One region of the Arthrobacter sp. 001422645 genome, then DNA from elsewhere that is predicted to be linked to it. Evidence: predicted binding sites of a transcription regulator. Region 1 holds the regulator's gene; each other region holds the start of a gene.
What was found. The regulator HrcA, encoded in region 1, represses chaperone genes, less so after heat shock. The targets are predictions, from matches to a motif close to TTNGCACTCGNNNNNNNCGAGTGCNAA.
Positions count from the first base shown of each region.

Region 2: a site for HrcA is predicted at 1,710-1,736, ahead of AC6EUH_RS01170 (FmdB family zinc ribbon protein). Genes of this name have one in related genera too.
Region 3: a site for HrcA is predicted at 2,108-2,134, ahead of groES (co-chaperone GroES). Genes of this name have one in related genera too.
Region 4: a site for HrcA is predicted at 2,653-2,679, ahead of groL (chaperonin GroEL). Genes of this name have one in related genera too.

Region 1 covers NZ_JCBANT010000006.1:55,948-59,819, reverse strand. Annotated here, with positions in the region: gene AC6EUH_RS08455 (16S rRNA (uracil(1498)-N(3))-methyltransferase) at 1-461, opposite strand, end outside; gene dnaJ (molecular chaperone DnaJ) at 464-1,591, opposite strand; gene hrcA (heat-inducible transcriptional repressor HrcA) at 1,692-2,705, opposite strand; gene AC6EUH_RS08440 (DUF3097 family protein) at 2,937-3,785, shown strand.
Region 2 covers NZ_JCBANT010000001.1:256,666-260,537, forward strand. Annotated here, with positions in the region: gene AC6EUH_RS01155 (GNAT family N-acetyltransferase) at 1-5, opposite strand, end outside; gene galU (UTP--glucose-1-phosphate uridylyltransferase GalU) at 11-928, opposite strand; gene AC6EUH_RS01165 (5-formyltetrahydrofolate cyclo-ligase) at 1,043-1,678, shown strand; gene AC6EUH_RS01170 (FmdB family zinc ribbon protein) at 1,824-2,081, shown strand; gene AC6EUH_RS01175 (RcpC/CpaB family pilus assembly protein) at 2,476-3,075, shown strand; gene AC6EUH_RS01180 (AAA family ATPase) at 3,209-3,872, opposite strand, start outside.
Region 3 covers NZ_JCBANT010000001.1:284,542-288,413, forward strand. Annotated here, with positions in the region: gene groL (chaperonin GroEL) at 1-1,579, opposite strand, end outside; gene groES (co-chaperone GroES) at 1,656-1,952, opposite strand; gene AC6EUH_RS01270 (hypothetical protein) at 2,337-2,768, opposite strand; gene AC6EUH_RS01275 (THUMP-like domain-containing protein) at 2,826-3,872, shown strand, end outside.
Region 4 covers NZ_JCBANT010000011.1:5,637-9,508, forward strand. Annotated here, with positions in the region: gene AC6EUH_RS12205 (LytR C-terminal domain-containing protein) at 77-691, shown strand; gene AC6EUH_RS12210 (cold-shock protein) at 934-1,140, shown strand; gene AC6EUH_RS12215 (ABC transporter substrate-binding protein) at 1,281-2,543, shown strand; gene groL (chaperonin GroEL) at 2,862-3,872, shown strand, end outside.

The DNA of each region.
Region 1 (3,872 bases):
CGGACTTCCGGGATCCATGCACGGCGGGCCTGTTTCGCCGCCGCCGTGACGACGGACTGCCACTTGGCGTGGGCCTTCGCCGCGCGCTCGGCCTTCCAGCGGACAATCGACCGTTCCGCCTGCCACGGCACAACCGCATCGATTCCCAGTTCGGTGGCCGTCTCGGCCGCGAGCTCGTCCCGGTCGCCCTTCGCGAGGGCCTGGACCAGGACCAGCCGCACCGCTGGCTGCGGCTCGTCGGAGAGTTCGGAGCACGTGACCGTCAGCTGGTTCGGGGCGACGGCGGCGACGGCGCCGGTCAGGCGCTTGCCGGCGCCGTCGGCGATGTCCACGGCTTCCCCCACGCCTAAGCGCTTCACTGTGACCGCGTGGCGGGCCTCAGGGCCGTCGAGTACGAAGACGGAACCGGGGACCAGCCCGTCCAAGCTGCCGGGGGCAGTGAAAAATACGGGGTTGCTCACCGCTACAGGTTACCGAGGCGGTCCCGAAGCTTGGCGAAGACCCCGCCGCTGGCCGCGAGCTTTCCCTCGGTGAACTGCTCACCGCGCAGCTTCGCGAGCTGGCGGAGCAGGTCTTCCTGGGCGGCGTCGAGCTTGGCGGGGGTGTCCACCTGCAGGTGGACTTTGAGGTCGCCGCGGCCGTAGCCGCGGAGGTGCGTGACGCCGAGTCCGCGGAGGGTGATGACCTCACCGGACTGGGTTCCGGCCTTGACGTCGATCTCCTGCTGGCCGTCGAACGTGTCGAGCGTAAGTTCAGTGCCCAGCGCCGCCGCCGTCATGGGGATGTTGAGGCTGGCGTGCAGGTCGTCACCGTCGCGCACGTACGTGGCGTCGTTGTTGACCCGGATCTCCACGTAGAGGTCGCCGGCGGGGCCGCCGGCGGGGCCGGCCTCGCCCTGGCCGGAGAGCTGGATGCGGGTGCCCGTGGCGACGCCGGCGGGAACCTTGACCGTCAGGGAACGCCGGCTGCGGATGCGGCCCTGGCCGGCGCATTCGTTGCACGGATCCTTGATGACGGTGCCGAAACCCTCGCAGGAGCCGCAGGGAGCCGCGGTCATGACCTGACCCAGGATGGAGCGGACGGCGCGCTGGACCTGGCCGCTGCCGCCGCAGATGTCGCACCGCTCGGGGTGGCTGCCTTCACGGCAGCATGAGCCCTCACAGGTGGGGCACGTGACGGCGGTGTCGACTTCGAGTTTCTTGTTGACCCCGAAGACAGCGTCGCGGAGCTCGATCCGCACGCTGATCAGGGCGTCCTGGCCGCGGCGGACCCGTGAGGCGGGTCCGGCCTGGCCGCCGGCGCCGAAGAACGTCTCGAAGATGTCCTGGAACGCGAAGCCCTGGCCCGAGTAGCTGCCGCCGCCGAAGCCGTTGTCGGTGCCGTTCTCGTTGCCGGTGGTGTCGTAGATCCGGCGCTTCTGCGGATCGGACAGAACCTCGTAGGCGTGTGTGACGGCTTTGAACCGGTCCGAGGCGTCGTCCCCGGGATTGACATCGGGGTGGAGGGTCCGCGCCAGCTTGCGGTAGGCCTTCTTGATCTCTTCGCCCGTAGCTTCGCGGGAGACTCCAAGAACGTCGTAATGGCTGCTCAAAGTTTGTATCTCTTCCTTTTTGTACTGCCGGTGGGGTACTGCCGGTTTGGGCAAGAAGTCTGGTGCCGGCCCGTCGGAACGGGCCATGGAATGCGGCCCGTCAGGGGCCGAGGATCCGTGAAAGGTAGCGGGCCACCGCCCGGACGGCGGCCATGGTGGTGGGGTAGTCCATCCGGGTGGGGCCCAGCACTCCGACCTTCGCCGTGGCGTCCGGCCCGTAGCCGGTGGCCACCACCGAGGCCTCAGCGAGCCCCACGTACGGGTTTTCCCGGCCGATGCTGACCGTCACCCCGCGCGGGTCCGCGGCCATGTCACTGAGGAGCCTGAGCATCACCACCTGCTCCTCCAGGGCTTCCAGCACCGGGCCGATGCTCAGCGGGAAGTCCACATTGGAGCGGGCCAGGTTCGCGGTCCCGGCCATGACCATACGTTCCTCGCGGCTGCTCGTCGCCAGCGCCTCCAAGCCGCGGGCCAATGCCTGGGCCGCGCTGCGCCGGGCGGGCGGGCAGCTGGCAACCACGGACAGCAGCGACTGCGGCAGGACGTTCAGCGGTGTCCCGGAGAGCGAGCCGAGGAAGCGCGTGCGGAGTTCGGCCAGGGCGTCCTCCGGAAGATCCTGTCCCACGTCAATGACCCGCTGTTCCACCTTGCCGGTGTCCGCGATCAGCACCGCGAGCACCTTGCGCGGTGCCAGCAGGACGAATTCGATGTGGCGCACTTTGGCCCGGCTGAGATGCGGGTACTGCACCACGGCGACCTGGTTGGTCAGCTGGGCGAGCAGCCGGACGGTCCGGTCCAGAACGTCGTCGAGGTCATCGGATCCTTCCAGCAGGGCCTGGATGGCTCGTCGTTCGGCCGGCGAGAGCGGCTTGACCGCCGAAATCTGGTCCACGAAGAGCCGGTAGCCCTTGTCGGTGGGGATCCGTCCGGCGCTCGTGTGCGGCGCCGTGATGAGGCCCTCATCCTCCAGTGCCGCCATGTCGTTGCGGATCGTGGCACTGGACACGCCCAGGTGATGCCGTTCCACGAGGGCTTTGGAGCCGACGGGTTCCCGTGAATGGACGTAGTCCTCCACGATGGCGCGCAGCACTTCGAGTTTGCGTGGTTCGCTCACGCTCCACCTCCAATCGACTGTCCCGCATCCGGTGCCGCCGTTCCCTGGCCGCACCGCATGCTGTGCTGGTTCGCGACATGTTGGTTAGCACTCGACATGCCTAAGTGCTAACCAGTCTAATATGAGTCGCCGCGTTGTTAGCATTGGATTCGCTCCAGGCGTTCATCCTGGGGCTGGTGTTTTCGGGCACAGCCCGCCGTAGCAAACCGAGCGCAAAGCAGTGTGGAACCGATGTCGTACCAGAACTGGGGGCCCCAGGACCTGTCCGCCCCCGCCAAGATCCAGCTTCCCGAGGTGCCCGTGGAGCGCGGCATGGTCCTCGAAGATGTGCAGTCCGGCTGGGTGGGCGCCGTTACCCGCGTCGAGAAGTCCGGCGGGATGCACGTCGTCGCCTTGGAGGACCGCCGCGGCAAGTCACGGTCCTTCCGCCTCGGGTTCGGCTTCCTGCTGGGGGGACAGCCGATCCGGCTGATGCCGCCGGCGCCCCGGGCCGCCGCGGGCGCCGCGGGCACGAGAACAGCCTCCGGCTCCGTCCGCGTGGCGGGCCAGCGCGCCCAGGTGGCTAAGGCCAGCCGGATCTGGGTGGAAGGCAAGCACGACGCCGAACTCGTCGAAAAGGTCTGGGGTGACGATCTCCGGGTGGAAGGCATCGTCGTAGAGCCCCTGCACGGCATTGACGACCTCGCCGGAGCCGTGGCTGCTTTCCGGCCCGGCCCCGGGCGCCGGCTCGGTGTCCTGGTGGACCATCTGGTTCCCGATTCCAAGGAATCCCGGATCGCCGACGCCGTGATGGCGTCCCCCGGTGCGGCCGGAAACGTGCTGATTGTCGGCCACCCCTATGTGGACGTCTGGCAGGCAATCCGGCCGGCCGTCCTGGGGATCGAGAAGTGGCCGGTGATTCCCCGGGGTGTGGATTGGAAGACCGGCATCCTCATGGCTTTCGGCTGGCCGCACAGCACCAAGGAGGACGTCGGGCTGGGCTGGCAAAAACTCCTGGGCGCGGTCCGCAGCTACGCCGATCTGGAACCGTCCCTGCTGGGCAGGGTGGAGGAGGTCATCGACTTCCTCACCGTGCCCTGAGGGGGCTGACCGGGCGCTTTGGCTGCCTGGCGATCCTCATTCGGCGCCGGAGCAAGTATTCTTGGAACGGCGGCTTCGCTCCCGGCG
Region 2 (3,872 bases), on a different contig from region 1:
CCCACGGGATTTACTTGGTCAGGCTGGGTGCGAGGCTGGCGGCGAACTCGGGCAGCCATTCCCGCAGGCCGGGGCCCAGATCCTCGCTGTCGCAGGCCAGCTGCACGCAGGCCTTGAGGTAGCTGAGCTTGTCGCCGGTGTCGTAGCGGCGGCCGCGGAACACAACGCCGTACACTCCGTAGCCTTCACCTTCGCCGGCGGCCAGTTCCTGGAGGGCGTCCGTCAGCTGGATTTCGCCGCCGCGGCCGGGTGCGGTGTGTTCCAAGACCTCGAAGACTGCCGGGTGGAGGACGTAGCGGCCGATGACGGCGAGGTTCGACGGGGCATCGGCGACGTCGGGCTTCTCGACGAGGTGGTTGATTCGGACATACTCTTCGCCGTTGACCGCCTGGATATCGGCGCAGCCGTAGGCGCTGATCTGGGAGGGATCCACCTCGATCAGGGCAACCACCGAACCGCCGGTCTTGGCCTGGACCTCGATCATGGTGCTGAGCAGTTCGTCGCGGGCATCGATCAGGTCATCGCCCAGCAGGACGGCGAACGGTTCGTAGCCAACGTGCTGCTTGGCCCGAAGCACGGCGTGGCCCAGGCCCATGGGATCGCCCTGGCGCACGTAGTGGATGTCCCCCAGGTTGCTCGCCGCCTGGATGGATTCCAGCTTGGCGGTGTCTCCCTTGTCCTCAAGAGTTGCTTCCAGCGCGGGAACGCGGTCGAAGTGGTCCTCCAGCGCGCGCTTGTTGCGTCCGGTGATCATCAGGATGTCGTTGAGGCCGACGTTGACGGCTTCCTCCACGACGTACTGGATGGCGGGCTTGTCCACGACCGGAAGCATTTCCTTCGGCATGGCCTTGGTGGCGGGAAGGAACCTGGTGCCGAGGCCGGCTGCGGGAATGACGGCCTTGCGGACGGGAGAGTTGAGTGTAGTCACTCGACTAATCTAACGGAGGGACCAAACATTCGGTAATCATTCGAGCCGCCGGAATAGTATCTGCTAACCGGGCCGCGCCCGGCCGAGGGACACGAGGCGGAGGAGCCAGAGACCATGCTGACGAAAGCAGAAATCCGGGCCGGGCACCGGGCCGGCCGGGCCACACTGACCCGGGCCGGGCTGGAGAGCGCCGGAGAGGCCATCGCACGGCACGGACTCGCCTGGGCAGCCGAACTGTCCGGCAGCAAACCGGGCACCTTCGCCGCATATCTCGGCGTCGGCGTCGAGCCTCCGACGCTGCCGCTGCTGAAAGCGCTGCATACCGCCGGGCACCGCATCCTGCTTCCGGTCTGCGAACCCGAGCTGGCACTGAGCTGGGTGTACTGGACGCCGGCCTCCGAATCCGTCCGGAGCCGTTACGCTCCGATCCAGGAGCCCGCAGGCGAACGCCACGACACAACCGTCATGCGTTCCGCCAGCGGCATCTTCCTGCCGGCCACCGCCGTCGACTTTTCCGGTAACCGGATCGGTCAAGGCGGCGGGTACTACGACAAGTTCCTGGCGGCGCTGGCCGCACTCCTGCCGTCCCGGCCCCTGGCGTCCGACGGCGGGCTGTTGCCCCCCGTGCCGACGGCCGCCATCGTGTATGACGCCGAGGTGCTGCCCGCCGGCAGCATCCCGGCAGAGTCCTTCGACCGGAAAGTGGCCGCCGCCCTGACCCCGGGCGGCCTGCTGCGGGTTCAGCCATAGCGCATGGGAGCCGCGCGGCGGGGTGATAGAATTAGCACTCAGGCCCTGCGACTGCTAAGGGACGGATTCCGCCGAGAAACATTGCGGCGATGATCCCGACCGGACAGCACGGGACCTGCTCGTTTGTCCCAGAGGAGGATTTCCAGTGCCCACGTATGCATACGCCTGCAAGGACTGCAGCCACGCCTTCGAGATCGTGCAGTCGTTCACCGACAGCTCCCTCACGTCCTGCCCCGAGTGCCAGGGGACCCTCCGCAAGAAGTTCAACAGCGTTGGCGTCGTCTTTAAGGGTTCCGGCTTCTACCGGACCGACTCCCGTGATGCCAAGGGCAGCACCGTCTCCCCCGCCCCCGCTCCCACCCCGGCAGCGACTCCGGCGCCCGCCGCCGCCTCCGCCAGCTAGGCCGTCCGCGGGGCTCCGGCCCAGCCGCGCCCCGCCGCCGGTCCGCGGAACCAGCAGGCCTTTCTCCACATAGCCCAGGCTGCCCCTGCACGGGTTTGGTAATGGTGCGTAGTGTCGCGCCATGGCCACCTTTGCGCATTCCGTTCCGCCACCCGGCAGCCTCCGGCCGGGCATCCCCCTTGGCTTACTGCATGGTGTTTTACCGCGAGGGTTTTTACCGCGAGGTGTCTTACTCCGTGGCGCGCTGCGCCCTTCGTCAGTCCTCAGGATCGGCCGTTCCCCCGGACGACGCCCCGGCCGCCCGGGCTCCGGAACTTCACCGCGAGGCCAAAGACCCGCCGGCCGGCACTTCCGGCGGACGGTCCGCTGGCTGGACCGCAACCGGCGTCTGACCGTGGCGCTGCTCCTGTGCATCGCGGCCGGTATCACGGTGCAACAGTTGACGCCGGCCCCGGCCTACACGGTCTCCGCCTTCGCCGCAGCAAGGGACCTCCCGGCCGGGAGGACACTCGGCCCGGACGACCTGACGGTCCTGGACATCCCGCGCGGCCTCGTGACTGCGGGCAGCTTTGGCGCCAACGACTCCCCTCGCGGCCGTCAGCTTGCCGTAGCGCTCCGCAAAGGTCAGTTGCTTTCCGACGCCCAGCTCCTTGGACCCGGTTTGCTGGCGGGCAGCCCGCCGGGATCTGCGGCCGTGCCGCTCCGGATGGCCGATCCCGCTTCCATCCAGGTGCTCTCGCCCGGACAGCTCGTCAATGTGGTCATGACAACCGGTGACGGCTTCGATCAGCCCGCGGCGTCCCGGCTGCTGGCGGCCGCGGTGCCGGTGCTGTGGACTTCCGGGAACGGCGGCGATGCCGGCCAATGGCTGGCCGCCGGGGAAGCGGACGGCCTTATGGTCGTGGCGGCCGACGCCGAACAGGCGCGCCGTCTCGCCGGTGCCTCCACCCAAGGGAAGCTGTTCTTCGTTCTGGTGCGGGCTGGCCCCACGTAGCGGTCCCCGCGTAGCTGGCCACGGTGGCGGGCTCCGCGCGTAGCGGTCCCCCGCGTAACTCGCCCCAGCCGGAGCTACCGGCCGGCCCATTCCGCCGAAGCCCGGGCAGCTGCGGCGCGGGCTCGGTAGGTCCTTAGCCCCAGTGCGGGGGCTTCTGTTCCTGGAGCCAGGAGTCGTGGTCATAGCCGCCGGGCTCGTCGCCCCAGCGGCGGGGATCGTCTTCGGCGGCCTTGTTCGGCAGCACCCCTGCCGGGACCGTCACCGGCGAGGCCGGTTTCGGCTCATGATCCCGCCCGTTGTCCTGGACGTTTCCGTCGACCTGGACGTCCTCGTCGTTCTGGATGTCACCGTTGTTTCGCGTGCCGCCGTCTGCAGTCATGCCGCCGGCCTCCTTACTGCCCTGATCTGTCCTGTACTCAAACGCGCGCTCCGACCATGCGGACGGGGCCCGCCCGTTGGAGGCCTGCGCTTCGTTGACGGCCAGGTTCTCGACGTCGTCGTCGAAGAATCCCGGCGATGCCTGCTTCCGGTGCGTCACGGCCGGCTTTTCCAAGCCAAGGTAGCCGCCGATCCGGTCGGCGCAGGCCGAAGGATCGGTGAAAACCTCTATGGTCCATAGTGGCATGTAACGCCAGCCGAGTCGCTCCAGGAGTTGCGGGCGCAGCCTGCTGCGTTCGCGGACGGTCAGCCGGCGGTAGTGCTCGGTGCCGTCGGACTCGATAGCAACCGGCCGGGGAATTTCGGCGTCGTCCTGGCCCAGGGTGCTCAGCGGGTCGGCCGCGGCAACCATGTTCAGC
Region 3 (3,872 bases), on a different contig from region 1:
CGGCCGGCTTCTCGACCACGAGGGTTTCCGTGGTGAGCACCAGTGCGGCGATGGATGCCGCGTTGCGGAGGGCCGCACGCGTCACCTTCACCGGGTCAATGACGCCGGCGGCGATCAGGTCTTCGTATTCGCCGGTCTTGGCGTTGAAGCCCTGGTTGAGCGCCGATTCGGCAACCTTGGCCACGACAACGTAGCCGTCGAACCCGGCGTTCTGCGCGATCCAGCGCAGCGGCTGGGTCAGTGCCCGGCGGACGATACCGACAGCCGCGGCCGCGTCACCTTCGAGTGCCTGGACGGCGGGGTCCTCGTCGAGTGCCTTGAGGGCGTGGATGAGGGCGGAGCCGCCGCCGGCCACAATGCCTTCTTCAAGGGCGGCGCGGGTGGAGGACACGGCATCTTCGATGCGGTGCTTCTTTTCCTTCAGCTCGACCTCGGTGGCTGCGCCAACCTTGATCACGCCGATGCCGCCGGCCAGCTTGGCCAGGCGTTCCTGCAGCTTTTCCTTGTCCCAGTCGGAGTCGGTGCGGGTCAGCTCGGCGCGCAGCTGGGAAACCCGGGCTGCCACGTCCTCTGCCGATCCGGCGCCGTCAACGATCGTGGTGTTGTCCTTGGTGACCGTGATGCGCCGGGCGGTACCCAGTACCTCGAGGCCCACCGTGTCCAGGCTGAGGCCCAGTTCCGGGGAGACAACCTGTGCACCCGTGAGGGTCGCGATGTCCTGCAGCATGGCCTTGCGGCGGTCACCGAAGCCCGGGGCCTTGACGGCAACGACGTTCAGGGTGCCGCGGATACGGTTGACGATCAGCGTGGAGAGTGCCTCGCCGTCGACGTCCTCGGCGATGATGAAGAGCGGCTTGGAGCTCTGCAGCGCCTTTTCCAGCAGCGGCAGGAAGTCCTGGACGGACGAGATCTTGCCCTGGTTGATCAGGATCAGGGCGTCCTCGAGGACTGCTTCCTGGCGTTCCGCGTCGGTGACGAAGTACGGGGACAGGTAGCCCTTGTCGAACTGCATGCCCTCGGTGAGGACCAGTTCGGTCTGCGTGGTGGAGGACTCCTCGATGGTGATCACACCATCCTTGCCGACCTTGCCGAATGCCTCGGCCAGGAGCTCGCCTACCTCGTCGCTCTGGGCGGAGATGGAGGCGACGTTGGCGACCTGGGTGCCTTCGACCGGGCGGGCGTTCTCGAGCAGGCGGGCGGCGACAGCCTCAACAGAGACCTCGATGCCGCGCTTGATCTGTCCCGGAGCGGCGCCGGCCGCAACGTTGCGGAGGCCTTCTTTGACCAGGGCCTGTGCCAGCACGGTGGCGGTGGTGGTGCCGTCACCGGCAACATCGTTGGTCTTGGTGGCGACCTCCTTGGCAAGCTGCGCGCCAAGGTTCTCGTACGGGTCGTCCAGTTCGACTTCACGGGCGATGGTGACGCCGTCGTTGGTGATTGTGGGGGCGCCCCACTTCTTGTCCAGCACGACGTTGCGGCCGCGCGGGCCAAGCGTCACCTTGACCGTGTTGGCGAGCTTATCGATGCCGGCTTCAAGCGACCGGCGGGCAGCGTCGTTAAACGCAAGCTGCTTTGCCATGGTTTTGTCCTTTCAAGACAGAACCCCGCGCAACTGACCCGTCAAAGAAGGATCGGCGGCGCGGGGTCCAAGAGAGTTACTTTACGACGATCGCCAGCACGTCGCGGGCGGACAGCACGAGGTACTCGGTGCCGCCGGTCTTGACTTCAGTTCCGCCGTACTTGGAGTAGATGACGACGTCGCCAACGGTGACGTCGATCGGGACGCGGTTGCCGTTGTCGTCAAAGCGGCCGGGGCCTACTGCGACAACTTCGCCTTCCTGCGGCTTTTCCTGCGCGGAGTCCGGGATAACCAGGCCGGAAGCCGTGGTCTGCTCGGCTTCGAGCGGGCGGACAACAATACGATCCTCAAGAGGCTTAATAGAGACCGACAAGGACCTCTCCTTTTCGTCAGCAAATTCGTGGACTTTAAAGCTGTGGTGCCAAGGCGTACAGACCGTCGTCGCGGTGCCGGCAGCCGCCTGGCTGTAAAGCTTCAGGTGTTAGCACCCTCCTAGGGAGAGTGCTAATGACGACTCTATGTAAGTAGTTAGCACTCGGTCAAGGCGAGTGCCAGAAATTCGCTCCCGGTGGACTCGGGGCGCCCGGGCATTGTGGTCTCCCGGGGCCCCGGGCACCGGACATGCCCACCGGGGCGGGGCTGCGGCGGGGGGACATGCCCAGTCCTAGCGGCGGCCAGTGAACACTTCGGCATTGTGCTCACTCGTGGCCCCGCGCACGGGACATGTCCACCGGGGCGGGACTGCAGCGGCGGGTTGTTACCGCCCGCCGAGGTCCGCGAAGTCCACGTCCTCGCCGTTGTCCTCATCGTCGGGGCCGGGCTCGTTCCGGTGCCGGTACAGCATGAGGCCTCCGGCAGCGGCCAGCACGATCCCCGTGACCAGGAAGACGATGCCGCCGATGCGGGCGGCCGCGTAGCTGTCGCGGATGGCCTTCGCCTCGTCGGTGGCGTCGGTGACGTCCTTGCCGCCGACGGAATAAACGGTGGCGTTGAAGGAGTCCAGGAAGAAGATGATGACCAGGAGTGCGGCGCAGACGACGGCGATGACGGCGCCCGCGATCAGCGCCGGCCGGGCGTAGCGGGCCAGTCCCTGCCGGGCGGGACGTTCCCCGTCGGTGTCCTGCTGCGCGGCGCCGTCCTCCGGGTAGTTTTCGTCCGGGCCGCTGTTTGCCGTGCTGCTGTATTCCATGCCGTCAACCCTATCGGGCGCGCAGCTGCAGCCGTGCGCTGAACTAGGCTTGTTCCCATGGCTGACGCACCGCAGGACCAGATCGCCCCGCTTCTGAACCCCGAAGGCTGGGAGCTGCTGGCGTCGCTTGGCCCTTACCGCGAGGACGAGGCGTTCAGGCTCAATGCGTCACTCCGGAAGGCCGGACACTCCCCCGAGCTGGTCTCCGCCGTCCTCACCCAGTCGCGGCTGCGGACCAAGGCCGAGGCCAAGTTCGGCGAGTTCGCCCGGCAGATGATCTTCACCCAGGCGGGCTTGGAGCAGGCCACCCGGCTCACCGTGGCGGCCCGGCACGCCCAGCGCTTCGCGGAAGCCGGCGTGCAGCATGTAGCGGATCTCGGCTGCGGCCTCGGCGCCGATGCCATGGCGCTCGCTTCCCTGGACATCACGGTCACGGCCGTGGAAATGGACGAAACGACCGCGGCCTGCGCCATGATGAACCTCATCCCGTTCCGGAACGCCACCGTGGTGCATTCCGATGCGATGACCGTTGCCCTCGACGGGGTGGACGGCGTCTGGCTGGACCCGGCACGCCGGACCACCTCCACCTCGGGCACAAAGCGGCTCTGGGATCCGGAGGACTTTTCCCCGCCGCTGTCCTTCGTCGAGTCCCTGGCCGCCGCCGGCCTGGCCGTTGGTGTGAAGATGGGCCCGGGCATGCCCCACGATTCGGTGCCCAAGGACTGCGAAGCCCAGTGGGTGTCGGTGGGCGGGGACGTCACCGAAGTGGCGTTGTGGTTCAACGCAGTGCGGCGTCCAGGGATCCGGCGGGCTGCCCTGCTGCTCGGCCCCGGCGGCGCTGCGGAGCTCACCAGCGCCGAAGACTTCGACGGCGGCCCGTCCGCCCCGGTGGGGCCGGTCGAGGGGTACCTCTACGAGCCCGACGGCGCCATCATCCGCGCCGGACTGGTGGCCGACGTCGCACTCCAGCTGGGCGGGCACCTCGTAGACGAGCACATCGCCTACATCTGCGCCCCGGAGCTGCGGGACACCCCCTTTGCCCGGGCGTACAAGGTGCTGGACGTGATGCCTTACAACGTCAAGGCGCTTAAGGCCTGGGTCAAG
Region 4 (3,872 bases), on a different contig from region 1:
CAGCCGGATGCGCGGATTCCCGCGCGACAGCCGGCGTCGACAATTCGTCAGAAATCAGCAAGGACGTCGTTTTACCATGACCAAATACGCTCGGGATGAATTTGATCGGGTCCCGGAGACCTCCACCCGCCAGGGTGTCCACCGGGCCGTCGCCGAAACCCGCCGCCGCCGTCTGGCACCCATCCTGGCCGTCGGCGCCGCAGCCCTGGCAGTCGGCCTCGTGGCGTTCCTGATCCTGCCGAAGCTCGGGCTCTCCAGCGGCGGAAACACTGCGGCGGTATCGGCAGAGCAGGCCGCCGGCAGCGCCCCCGCGACCACAGCCTCCAGCCCGGCATCACCCAGCGCGGCTCCCAGCGTGACGCCCTCCGCATCCCCCACGCCCTCCGCCACGCCGACGCCGACACCGACCGCCGCCGTCGACAAGACCCAGCCGGTGGCGATCTTTAACGGCACCACCACCGCGGGACTGGCCAGCAGTGTAGGCAACACGGTCTCCACCGCCGGCTGGACGCTGGGCGAGTTGGGTAACTGGGGAGGAGCGCCCCAGCAGCGCTCCGTCGTCTTCTACAGCGGCGCCGCGCAGAAGGGCAACGCCGAGGCCCTCGGCCAGCTCCTCGGCATCGAGACCGTGGTGGACTCCGCCGAATTCCAGATGCCGCTGGTCGTCGTGCTGGCGCCCGGCTTCCAGTAGCCGTTCCGGTTACGCCTGAATAACTATTCGGGGCCGAACCGGCCCGCGCCGGCCGCTCCGGCCGGGGGCTGTGGGTACAGTATTTGCGGACTGTCTGTGCCTTCCGTGGTTTGCATCCTGTGTTGTGCATTCTGTGTTGTGCATTCTGCGTTGTGCATTCTGTGTTGTGCATTCTGCGGGTCGCATTCCGCGGCGCACATTGTGGTGGTCCGCCCGCAAAGCCAACTGAAAGTGTGGACACCATGGCATTGGGAACCGTGAAATGGTTCAACGCCGAAAAGGGCTACGGCTTCATCACCGTGGACGATTCCGGCGCTGACGTCTTTGTGCATTGGTCCGCCATCGCGGGGGAGGGCTACCGCGCACTGGACGAGGGACAGCGCGTGGAACTCGAAGTCGGCGAAGGCGAAAAGGGCCCGCAGGCCGAAAGTGTCCGGCCAGCCAAGTGACCTTCGCCGCAGCCGCAGCACCAAGGCAGGACCCTGCAGGAATTAGCCCTGCAGGAATCAGCTCCGCAGGAAAGAACCCTGCCGGAAAGCAACCCGGTCCGAAGACCGCCGGCGGCACCGTCCGTCAGCGGGCTGTGACCCTGCGCCGGGGCTGGGCCCTGGCGGTGCTGGCCGCTGCCGCGCTGACCACCACGGGGTGCCTGGGACCGGCGGGCGGTGCCCGCGTGGAGCAGGCCGACGCGAGCGGCGACGGAATCCTGCGGATCGGGCTGATCCTCGACAACACTGGAGCGCAGAGCTTCCTCAACGCCCCCCAACTTGCCGCCGCGAAGCTCGCCGTTAAGGAAATCAACGCTGCGGGCGGCCACAAGGGCAAACCGGTGGAGTTGCTTCCGGAGACCGTCAGCGGAGACACCGCGGCGCAGGCAAAAGCCCTGGTTGCCGCCAAAGCCGACGTCGTCATCGGTCCGACCGACTCAAGCCGCGCGCCTGCCGCGATCGACGTCCTGTCCAACGCCAAGGTGGCCATGATTTCCCCCGCGAACACCGCCAGCGGACTCAGCGGGTACGAGAGCAACGGCTACTATTTCCGCACCTCGGCAGCCGACATCGCGCAGGCCCCCGTTCTGGTCAAGCTCGCCAAGGACGGCGGCGCGGCGACCATTGCCGTTGTGTACGAGGAAGGCAGCTACGGCAAGGACGTGTCCAACGCGGTGGCCGCCGCGGCGAAGGAGGCCGGACTGGGGCCTGTGGCCGTCGCTGGGTTCACCCCGGGCCAGGCACAGCAGGCGGCGGCTGCCGCGAAGGCAGCGGCTCCCGACGCCGTCGTCCTGGTTTCCCGCGAAGGTGCCCAGGGCGCCCTCGCCGAACTGAACAACGCCGGTTTATCCGGCAAGAAGCTCATCCTCAGCGACGGGGCCGTCAACCAGTACGGTTCCGGCCTGGGGTCCCGTGCACTCGACGGTGCGCGGGGGATCCTGCCGGGGACCTTTGCCTCGGCGCACTTCCAGGGCGAGTTGGTCTCCGTGGATCCGGAGCTGAAGGACATGACGTTTGCCGCTGAGACGTATGACGCCGTCAACCTTGCCGCCATCGCGGCCGCCGCAGCCCAGGACGACGCCGGAACGTCCGTGGCCGGCAGCCTGATCGCCGTGTCGGGAGGCAACGTCCAGACCTCAGGCAGCGGCGGGCCCTCCGGCGAAGCCACGGTATGCAAGACCTACCAGGAGTGCCTCGACGCCCTCCGGGCAGGCAACCGGCCCGACTACGACGGGGAATCCGGGCCGGTCGGCTTCGATTCCCACGGTGACGTCAGTTCCGCGAACTATGTCGTCTACACCTACGGGTCGGACAACACGGCCACCATGAGCGGCAACGAAACTGCCAACAGCAGCGGGAGTTAATCGCCCGTAGCGTATTGAGCCGCGCTGGAGTGCCGCCAGCACGCCGATGCAGCGCACCTCCGGCTCATTCACTGCTTGCACTCTCCCCGGGGGAGTGCTAATTATTGATTTAGCACTCCCGCGTATTGACTGCTAAAACGACGCCCGGTTCACCCGGCCGCGAAGTTGAGGCCGCCGATCCAGGAGCGAAGAAACACCTGGCTGGGGTGAGATCCCGGGTTCAGTGGCATACAGAGGCCACAGGGCCGGGATCGTCCGTCGCGGGCACCGCAGCAAAGGTTCATTCTTAACGACTGTCCCGAAAGGACTACTGCCGTTATGGCCAAGATCATTGCATTTGATGAAGAGGCACGCCGCGGTCTTGAGCGGGGCCTGAACATCCTCGCCGACGCCGTCAAGGTCACCCTCGGCCCGCGTGGACGCAACGTCGTCCTCGAAAAGAAGTGGGGCGCCCCCACGATCACCAACGATGGTGTTTCCATCGCCAAGGAGATCGAGCTGGACGATCCTTACGAGAAGATCGGCGCCGAGCTGGTCAAGGAAGTTGCCAAGAAGACGGACGACGTCGCTGGCGACGGAACCACCACCGCCACCGTGCTGGCCCAGGCCCTGGTCAAGGAAGGCCTGCGCAACGTCGCGGCCGGCGCTGATCCCCTGTCCCTCAAGCGCGGCATCGAGAAGGCTGTCGAAGCCGTCACCCGCGAGCTCCTGGCCTCCGCCAAGGAAATCGAAACCAAGGAAGAAATCGCCGCCACCGCGTCCATTTCTGCCGGTGACAACGAGATTGGCGCCCTGATTGCCGAGGCCCTGGATAAGGTCGGCAAGGAAGGCGTCATCACCGTCGAGGAGTCGAACACCTTCGGCCTGGAGCTGGAACTCACCGAAGGCATGCGCTTCGACAAGGGCTACATCTCCGCTTACTTCGTCACCGACGCCGAGCGCCAGGAAACGGTCCTTGAGGATCCGTACATCCTGATCGTCAATTCCAAGATCTCCAACGTCAAGGAACTGGTTGCTGTCCTCGAAAAGGTCATGCAGTCCTCCAAGCCGCTGCTGATCATCGCCGAAGACATCGAGGGCGAGGCCCTGGCCACGCTCATCGTCAACAAGATCCGCGGCACGTTCAAGTCCGTCGCCGTCAAGGCTCCGGGCTTCGGCGACCGCCGCAAGGCGCAGCTCGCGGACATCGCCATCCTCACCGGTGGCCAGGTCATCTCCGAGGAAGTCGGCCTCAAGCTTGAGACCGCCGGACTCGAACTCCTGGGCCGCGCCCGCAAGGTGGTTGTCACCAAGGACGAGACCACCATCGTCGAGGGTGCAGGCGACGCT